One region of the Bradyrhizobium sp. SZCCHNR1043 genome, then DNA from elsewhere that is predicted to be linked to it. Evidence: predicted binding sites of a transcription regulator. Region 1 holds the regulator's gene; the other holds the start of a gene.
What was found. The regulator LexA, encoded in region 1, represses DNA repair genes until DNA is damaged. The targets are predictions, from matches to a motif close to TGTTCNNNNTGTGTTCNG.
Positions count from the first base shown of each region.

Region 1 (4,406 bases):
GGTGGCCACCGCGTGGGCCGCCACGACGCCGCTGCCCGACGTGCTGATCGCCGGCGATGGGCGCGCGGTGGCGGTGCGCGGCCGTGACGGACGCCTGCATGTGATGCGCACCGGCAAGGACGTGTTCGCCACCAAGGAGTGGCTCGCGGCCGACGCCGATGCCCGGCTGCCGGCGGATTCATCGCTCGCCGATGGCGTCTCCTGCGACGAGGCGGGCTGCGTGGTCGCGATGGCCGACGGCCGATTCGCCGCCTTGACCCTGCGCGCCGAGGCGCTCGACGATGATTGCGCCCGTGCCGCGCTGATCGTCACCGCGCGCGCCGCGCCGTCATCCTGCGCGGCGGCCGTCATCGATCGCCAGCGCCTGCAGCAGCAGGGCGCCTTGATGCTGGTGCAGCGGGGCACCGGCTTCTCCGTCACGCCGGTGCGCGCTGGCGGCACCGATCGCCCGTGGTGGCCGGCGCCCGCCGAGGCCGGCGAGTTCGACACGACGCTGACGCCGCGTGCGCCGGTGTCGCGGCTTCAGGACGCGACGCCGCCGGAGACGGAGCAGGGCGAGCAGGATTGAGCGCCGGACAGCTCGAACGTGCTGAGATGATACAACGTGCCGAGATGATACACGGTGTCATCGGGTCCATCGAACAGCGAGGGACCTTCGACCAGCGTGAACGCAGCGCCCGGATAGCGTTGCCAGATGGCGATGTCATCAGCCGTGACCGTCAGCCATCCGAACGCAAGCATGTAGCGGCCGGACTCGGAGAGCCGGCCGGCCTTGTTCCAATCGATCTTGTTGACCACGGCGGCAAGCTCCCCCGGCACACAATGCTGGCCGAGGGATGTCGTTCCTATTCGATGCGATGCCGGAGCGTGAGGTTCGCCGGAAAGACCTTGCGCTTGCAGAAACCAAATCTCCCCCGGCCGAAAGCTCGCTCATGGCCGAGAGAAATGCGGACGCGCAGGCGCTCAGGTGATGCTGATGCGGCGAATCGATGTGGCCTGCGAAGCCGGAACGTCCTCCGCCATGCCCGGGCGGCGCTCGGCCGGCTGCTTGCTGACCGGCAATTGTAGCACGGTGACGCGCTGGCCCTCGCAGAGCTGGGTCACCAGCACGTGGCGGCCGTCGGCGAATTCGATCGCGTCGTGATGGCGATCGGGGATGTGCGTCTCGATGCTGTTGAACTTCGCGACGCGCTCGCGGATCGTCCGGGTCCAGAGCCAGCGGCTGTCGTAGCGGACGTCCTCGACAAATGCCAACTCGGTGCCGGGCAGCATGCAGACTGCGACGGTCGGCTCGCTCTCGAGGGCGAAGCCGCGGGTGGCGGTGCCGCGAAACGTCGTCGAGATCAACGTCTCGCCGACCTTGGCGGGACGGGACGCAACCGCATGGAGGCTGTAGTCACACATCGGATCGCTCCTCGTTGAGAGATAGCCGACCCACGCTCCCCCCGGACAGGCGCAGGCCTCTATCAGAGTGGACATCGAGGAGATGTTAGCGCGCGCTTCACGGCAATTCTGCGCTGATCTGCACCGCGTGCGCCCGCGGGCGATCACAAGCGTTTGAGCATGCCGCGCTGCACATCCTGAGGTGCATTCGCGCGTGACCAATTTCGATCGGCGGAGAAGCGCGTGCGCTCGCCGCCGATCGACCGATCGCGTCCGCGATCAGTACTTGCGATACAGCCCGACCAGCTTGCCTTGGATCTTCACCCGGTTGGGCGGCAGGATGCGCACCTCGTAGGCGGTGTTGGCCGGCTCCAGCGCGATCGATGCGCCGCGGCGGCGGAAGCGCTTCAACGTCGCTTCCTCATCGTCGATCAGCGCTACCACGATGTCGCCGGTGTCGGCGGTCTCGTTGCGCTGGATCAGCGCCATGTCGCCGTCGAGGATGCCGGCATCGACCATGGAGTCGCCGCGCACCTCGAGCGCATAGTGATCGCCGTTGCCGAGCATGTCGGCAGGCACGCTGATGGTGTGGCTGCGCGTCTGTAGCGCCTCGATCGGGGTACCGGCGGCGATGCGGCCCATCACCGGCACCGCGACGGGGCGCTCGCCATCGTCCAGCGCGGGAGTGCTGGTGCGCACCTTGCCGAGATTGCCCTCGATCACCGATGGGGTGAAGCCGCGGCGGTTGTTGGCAGCCTGTGACAGCTCGGGCAGCTTGATCACCTCGATCGCGCGGGCGCGGTTGGGCAGCCGGCGGATAAAGCCGCGCTCCTCGAGCGCCGTGATCAGGCGATGAATGCCGGACTTCGAGCGCAGATCGAGCGCATCCTTCATCTCGTCGAAGGACGGCGGCACGCCGGCTTCCTTGAGCCGCTCGTTGATGAACCGCAGAAGTTCGTACTGTTTGCGCGTCAGCATCTCGACCTGGTCCCCAGTTTGTTGTCGTCCGAGTCCAGGAGCTGCGCCTTGAGCACAAACCGGCTGAGAGCGCCTTGGAGTCGGACCATCATCGCGTCGCCCGCAACATACTAAAAACAAATCATGAACGGACACTATATGTTCGATGTGTGTTCCGCAATCCTTAAATTGTAGTGAACGGACCGGGCTTTGCCGGGGGAAACGGCCTAGCTCGGCAGGCGCAGGATCTCGCACGGGCTGCCGGCGGCGGCCTTCGGCGCAAACGCCCGCCGGATCACCAGCGCCTGCGAGAGCGCGAGATTGCCGAGCAGCGACGAATCCTGCTGGGTCACCGGCGTTGCGATCAGGGTGCCGTCGGCGCGCTCCTCGAGCTGCGCCCGCAGATAGTCCTCGCGCGAATCGTTGGCCCCGAGTTCGCGGCCGAGCAGGGCGGTCTCGCGTGGCATGCGAGCTTCGTCGCGGCCGAGCAGCCGCCGAATCAGCGGCACCAGGAACAGGATGGCGCAGACATAGGACGACACCGGATTGCCGGGCAGTCCGATCACCCTCATGTCGCCGAGCCGTCCGTGCATCATCGGCTTGCCCGGCCGCATCGCGATCTTCCAGAACGCCATCTCGACGCCCTCGGCTTCGAGCGCCTGCTTGACGAGGTCGTGATCGCCGACCGAGGCGCCGCCGGTCGTGATCAGGATGTCGGCCTTGGCCTCGCGCGCCCGCCGGATCCCGGCGATCGTGGCCTCCATCGTATCCGCGGCGATGCCGAGATCGATCGGTGTCGCGCCCTCGCTGCGCACCAGCGCCCGCAGGGCGTAGCCGTTGGAATAGACGATCTGGCCCGGGCCGGGCGTCGAGCCAGGCATCACGAGCTCGTCGCCGGTGGCGAGCAGCGCCACCTTCGGCCGGCGCCGCACCGGCAGTGCCGGATGATTCATGCTGGCCGCCAGCGACAGGTCGCGGTCGCTGAGCCGGCGGCCCGCCTTCAGCAGCACCATGCCCTCATGAAAGTCGACGCCGGCGGGCCGGATGTGCCGGCCCTTGATCGCGGCCTCGGTGATCACGACGTGGCCATCTTCGGCGATCGTGTCCTCCTGGATCACCACCGCGTCGGCGCCCTCAGGGACAACGCCACCAGTGAAGATGCGCGCCGCCTCGCCGGGTCCGACCACGCGATCGAACGGCCGCCCCGCCGCGACCTCGCCGATCACCCTCAGCCGCACCTTGGCCTGGGCTGCGTCCGCCGCGCGCACGGCGTAGCCGTCCATCGCCGACATCGCCTCGGGCGGCTGCGTCCGCAGCGCCGCGAGGTCGCGGGCCAGGATGCGGTGATGGGCCTCGTCCAGCGTCACCAGCTCCTCGGCCAGCGGCTCCGCGCCGGCGAGCACGGCGGACAACGCATCAGACACCGGCATCAGGGCCATGAGAGTTCCTTCGGATGGAGACGGCAGATCGAATGAGTCGCCTTCTAACCGAACGCGCACGGCTCGGCCAAGGGCTCAGGCCGCTTCCTGCCTTCTGATCGTCTGATGTTGGCCGCGTCCGGGCCGCTGCCTCACGACCGCGCGAGAAACCCTGCAATCAGTGCGCAGAAGGTCGACCGCAGTGCCAAGGCGTTGGCCGATGCGCCGTTCCGGTTAGCTCCCGCCCCGCGTTCTATCCAGCAGCTGCGCGACAGGCGGCGCGCTCGGTCGTGTGCAGGATATCCGCCACCATGTTCCGCAGCCAGACCGATGCTGCATCACGATCGAGCTGCAGCGGCCAGACCATCGAGACGGCCGGCAGCCGCAGCTTCAACGGCGCGGGACAGAGCGTCAGCCCAAATCGCGGCCCGTAGAGCTTTGCCATCCTGGTCGGTATCGTCGTGATCACCGGTGATGCGGCGACCGTCGCCAGCACGCTGAGGAATTCCGAGGAGGCCGAGACCACGTTGAGCTCGGTCCCGATCTCATCCAGCGCCGCCTCCAGACAGCCCTGCAGGCTGTTGGTCAGCGTCACCAGCGCGTGCGGAAGCGACAGATAGTCGGCGAGGCTGATCGGTGTTTTCATCG
Region 1 covers NZ_JAUEYN010000005.1:116,188-120,593, forward strand. Annotated here, with positions in the region: gene QX039_RS10260 (ComEC/Rec2 family competence protein) at 1-568, shown strand, start outside; gene QX039_RS10265 (hypothetical protein) at 523-798, opposite strand; gene QX039_RS10270 (hypothetical protein) at 964-1,404, opposite strand; gene lexA (transcriptional repressor LexA) at 1,663-2,361, opposite strand; gene glp (gephyrin-like molybdotransferase Glp) at 2,568-3,779, opposite strand; gene QX039_RS10285 (LysR family transcriptional regulator) at 4,012-4,406, opposite strand, start outside.

Region 2 (4,406 bases), 120 kb from region 1:
GCCTTGTTGAGCAGGAACTTGGTCCTGCGCGTGACGACACGCTCGCGGAACGCGACGAAGATCGTCAGCAGGTCCTTCAACGTCATCGTCTGCGGGCGGCCGCCGTCGAGCGCCAGCATGTTGGCGGCGAAGCTCGTCTGCAGCGGCGTGAACTTGTAGAGCTGGTTGAGCACGACGTCCGGCACGGCGTCGCGCTTCAGCTCGACGACGACGCGGTAGCCGTCGCGGTCGCTTTCGTCGCGCAGGTCGGCGACGCCTTCGATCTTCTTCTCGCGCACCAGCTCGGCGATGCGCTCGACCATCGTGGCCTTGTTCACCTGGTAGGGGATCTCGGAGATGATGATCGCCTCGCGATCCTTGCGGATCGTGTCGATCGTCACCTTGCCGCGCATCATGATCGAGCCGCGGCCCAGATGGTAGGCCGAGCGGGCGCCCGCGCGGCCAAGAATGATGCCGCCGGTCGGGAAATCCGGCCCCGGAATGATGTTGATGAGGTCATCGATCGTGAGCGCGGGATTGTCGATCAGCGCGATGCAGGCATCGATCACCTCGCCGAGATTGTGCGGCGGGATGTTGGTGGCCATGCCGACCGCGATGCCGCCGGCGCCATTGACCAGCAGGTTCGGATATTTGGCCGGAAGAACCGACGGTTCCTTGTCCGAGTTGTCGTAGTTCGGCTGGAAGTCGACGGTGTCCTTGTCGATGTCGTCGAGCAGCGGGATCGCCGACTTGGCGAGCTTGGCTTCGGTGTATCGATAGGCGGCCGGCGGATCGCCGTCGACGGAGCCGAAATTGCCCTGGCCGTCGATCAGCGGCACGCGCATCGAGAAGTCCTGCGCCATGCGCACCATGGCGTCGTAGATCGACTGGTCGCCATGCGGATGATATTTACCGATGACGTCGCCGACCACGCGCGCGGACTTGACGTATTTCTTGTCGGGCGTGTGCCCCTGCTCGTACATCGAATACAGGATGCGCCGGTGCACGGGCTTGAGGCCGTCGCGCGCATCGGGCAGCGCTCGCGACACGATCACGCTCATCGCGTAATCGAGGTAGGAGCGTTTCATCTCGTCGAGGATGGAAACGGGACGAATGTCGGAAGGTCCGCCCGGCTCGCCGGGCTTCTCATCTTCTTTATCGGACAAAGGGGATACCGGTCGGTTTTGACACGCGAAAATCGCTTGGAATCATATAGCGCAGGAGCGCGCCGCAGGCCACCCCCAAACCGAGGTGGGCCGCGCTTTTTCTGCTCGCCTTTCCAGGGACTTAACCACATGACACGGCTCCGCGAGGCTTGCTCGGGAACCGTCTCTGGCTAGGGCCCGAAGACCACCTTGTGCATGATCCGTCCGGGCAGCAGCGTGAACAGTCCGGCAATCACGAGGGCACCGGAAAACAGCGTGATCATGGCCCGGCGATGGGCCGCCACCCGATGGCGGTGCGCAGCCCACACCGCAAGCGGCAGCACGGCCAGCGTGTAGAGCGACAGCAGGTGGATCGGGCTCCATGGCCCGACCAGCCGGATGGTGTGGATCCAGAACGAGCTGGCTGCAACGGCAACCATGAGCGCGACCCAGACCCAGCCGATCGTTCGATGCGGCAAGGTCCCCTTCGGGGCCGCGAACTGGACGAGTCCCAGCGCAAACGCCGACATCGCGGCGACGGCGTGCAGCAGGACGGAGGGTTCGGCGGCGAGCAGCGGTGCGAAGCTCATGCAACACCCCCGTGGTCAGACGGCAGCGGCCTGAACGTCGTGCGGCCGCCCCTGCGCCTCAGAACGGAATGTCGTCGTCCATGTCGCTGTTGCGTCCGCCACCACCGGCCGAGGCGACCGCGCGGCGCGGCGGCGCCATCGACGGACCGCTGCTGCCGAAATCGCCGCCACCCATGTCATCGGAGAAGCTGCCGCCACCGCCGCCGCCCCGGCCATCGAGCATCGTCAAGGTCGAGTTGAAGCCCTGCAGAACGACCTCGGTCGAGTACTTCTCGACACCGCTCTGGTCGGTCCATTTGCGGGTCTGCAGCGCGCCCTCGATGTAAACCTTGGCGCCCTTCTTCAGATACTGCTCGGCGACCTTGCAAAGACCCTCGTTGAAGATCACCACGCGGTGCCACTCGGTCTTTTCCTTGCGCTCGCCGGTCGCCTTGTCGCGCCACGTTTCCGACGTCGCAATGCTCAGATTGGCGATCGGCCGCCCATCCTGCGTACGCCGGATCTCGGGGTCCTTGCCAAGATTGCCGACCAGAATCACCTTGTTCACACTACCCGCCATCACCACTCTCCCGCGGTTCTCGATCATCGGACCGGCCGTCCACACCGGCCTCACGGCGTCCGGTGGCTAACCCTTCCTCTCGCGGCGGACCCTATACGGTTGCCGCGCGGTCCACCCGCCCTGTCCATTGCTTATCCACATATAGCAGGCGGAAAGCCATTGTTCCAGTTTTGTTCGCACACATATGTCCACAACCGTGCGTCGAGTTCCGCGGAACTCGATGGAACCGCAACTTCTCGCAAATGGAACCCGGAAAAAGTTCCCTATTCACGAAAAAGGGATTAATTTTCATCAAGTTAGCTCGCCGCACTTCCTCCTCGGCTGTGGCTTTTGGGAGACGGTATCCAGGGTTGAATAGCGTATATTTCTGGACGGATTGGGGCCGCAAGCGTGGTCGCACCAACTTCACAGAAGTGCGTCTCCGGGGACCAATTGGAGACGCCCAACGCGGGAGACTTGGGATGAAAAGAATTTTTCTCGGAGCTGTCAGCTTAATGGTTTTGGGGGCGCTGACGCCGGCGGGAGCCGCCGATCTCGCCGCCCGCCCGTACACGAAGGCCCCGGTAGTGGCGCCGGCGCCACTTCCGACCTGGGCCGGTTTCTATCTCGGTCTGCAGGGCGGCGGCGGCTGGGGCCGAAGCAAAGAGACCTTCTTCGGAGCGCCCAATACGGCGATCTTTGCCGGCACCCAGAACTATAACACCAGCGGCGGCTTCATCGGCGGTGTGGTCGGCTACAACTGGCAGGTCGACAACATCGTGTTCGGTCTCGAGGGCGACTATCACTGGGCCGACATCAACGGCCGGTCGGGCGTCATCAACGCCGGTCTCGGCGATACCTACTTCACCAGGCTGCGCGGCTTCGGCGACATCAAGGGCCGCCTCGGCTGGGCTGCGGGTCCGGCGCTGTTCTTTGTCAGCGGCGGCGCTGCCGTCGGCGATCTCCAACACCGCTACGACGCAGCGCTCAATGGCGGCGCGGCGAATAGCTTCGCTCAGAACAACTGGCGCTGGGGTTGGACGATCGGTGCCGGCGCCGAGTACATGTTCGCGCCGAACTGGTCGGCCAAGGTCGAATACAACTATCTCGACTTCGGCAAGAGCTCGATTCAGTACAGCGCGGTTCCGGCCAATCGCTCCGAGTGGAGCGACACCGTGCACACCGTCAAGGCCGGCGTCTCCTATCACTTCAGCGGCCCGATCGTGTCGCGCTACTGATTGCACGCGCAAATCGAATGTGTCGAAAGGCCGGCTTCGCGCCGGCCTTTTTTGTGTGCCAGAACCGGTACTTGCTGGGCCGTTGTGTCATTTGGGTGACGGCTTTTTACGACGGAAGGGGCTATCAAGGTCCGGCGGGTGGGCGTTGGTGAGAGTGTGCGTGCGGGCGTCGGACTTGGTTTGGGGAATGCGATGAGAAGGCTGTTGCTGGGGGCGACAACTTCGCTGGCGCTGGGGATTGCGCCGGCCATCGCTGCCGACTTGCCCGCGCGCACCTTCACCAAAGCGCCTGCGATGATCACGACGATCTATGATTGGAGTGGCTTCTATATCGGCCTGAATGCCGGTGGCGCATCGGCCCGCACCTGCTGGACCAACAAGGTCAGCTTCGCTGGCGTGGCCGCAACCAACGCGGAAGGCTGCCATGACGCAACCGGCGCGCTGGCTGGCGGCCAGATCGGCTATCGCTGGCAGGCCGGCGGCTGGGTGTTCGGCGTCGAAGGCCAGGGAAACTGGGCCAACCTCAAGGGCAGCAACACCGGCCAGTTGGTCCCGCCCGTGACCAACCAGACCAAGATCAATGGGATCGGCTTGCTCACCGGCCAGATCGGCTATTCCTGGAACAACGTGCTCTGGTACGTGAAGGGCGGCGCCGCGGTTGCGGGTGAGAAGTACAACGGTCTGTCCACGGCAACTGGCGGTGTGCTCGACCAGTCCAGCGCCACGCGCTGGGGTGCGGCTGTCGGCACCGGCGTCGAGGTCGGCTTCGCCAAGAACTGGTCGGTCGCAGCCGAATACGAGCACCTGTTCATGGGCAACCGCACCCTGGGCTTCTCGGGCGTTCCCGGTGGAGCCGCGGGCCGGACCGATGCGGTCGGCCAGGACGTCGACATGGCGACGGTCCGCGTGAACTATC
Region 2 covers NZ_JAUEYN010000005.1:234,639-239,044, reverse strand. Annotated here, with positions in the region: gene gyrA (DNA gyrase subunit A) at 1-1,145, opposite strand, end outside; gene QX039_RS10855 (DUF2306 domain-containing protein) at 1,316-1,714, opposite strand; gene QX039_RS10850 (single-stranded DNA-binding protein) at 1,773-2,273, opposite strand; gene QX039_RS10845 (outer membrane protein) at 2,735-3,490, shown strand; gene QX039_RS10840 (outer membrane protein) at 3,683-4,406, shown strand, end outside.
Region 2: a site for LexA is predicted at 2,434-2,451, ahead of QX039_RS10850 (single-stranded DNA-binding protein). Genes of this name have one in related genera too.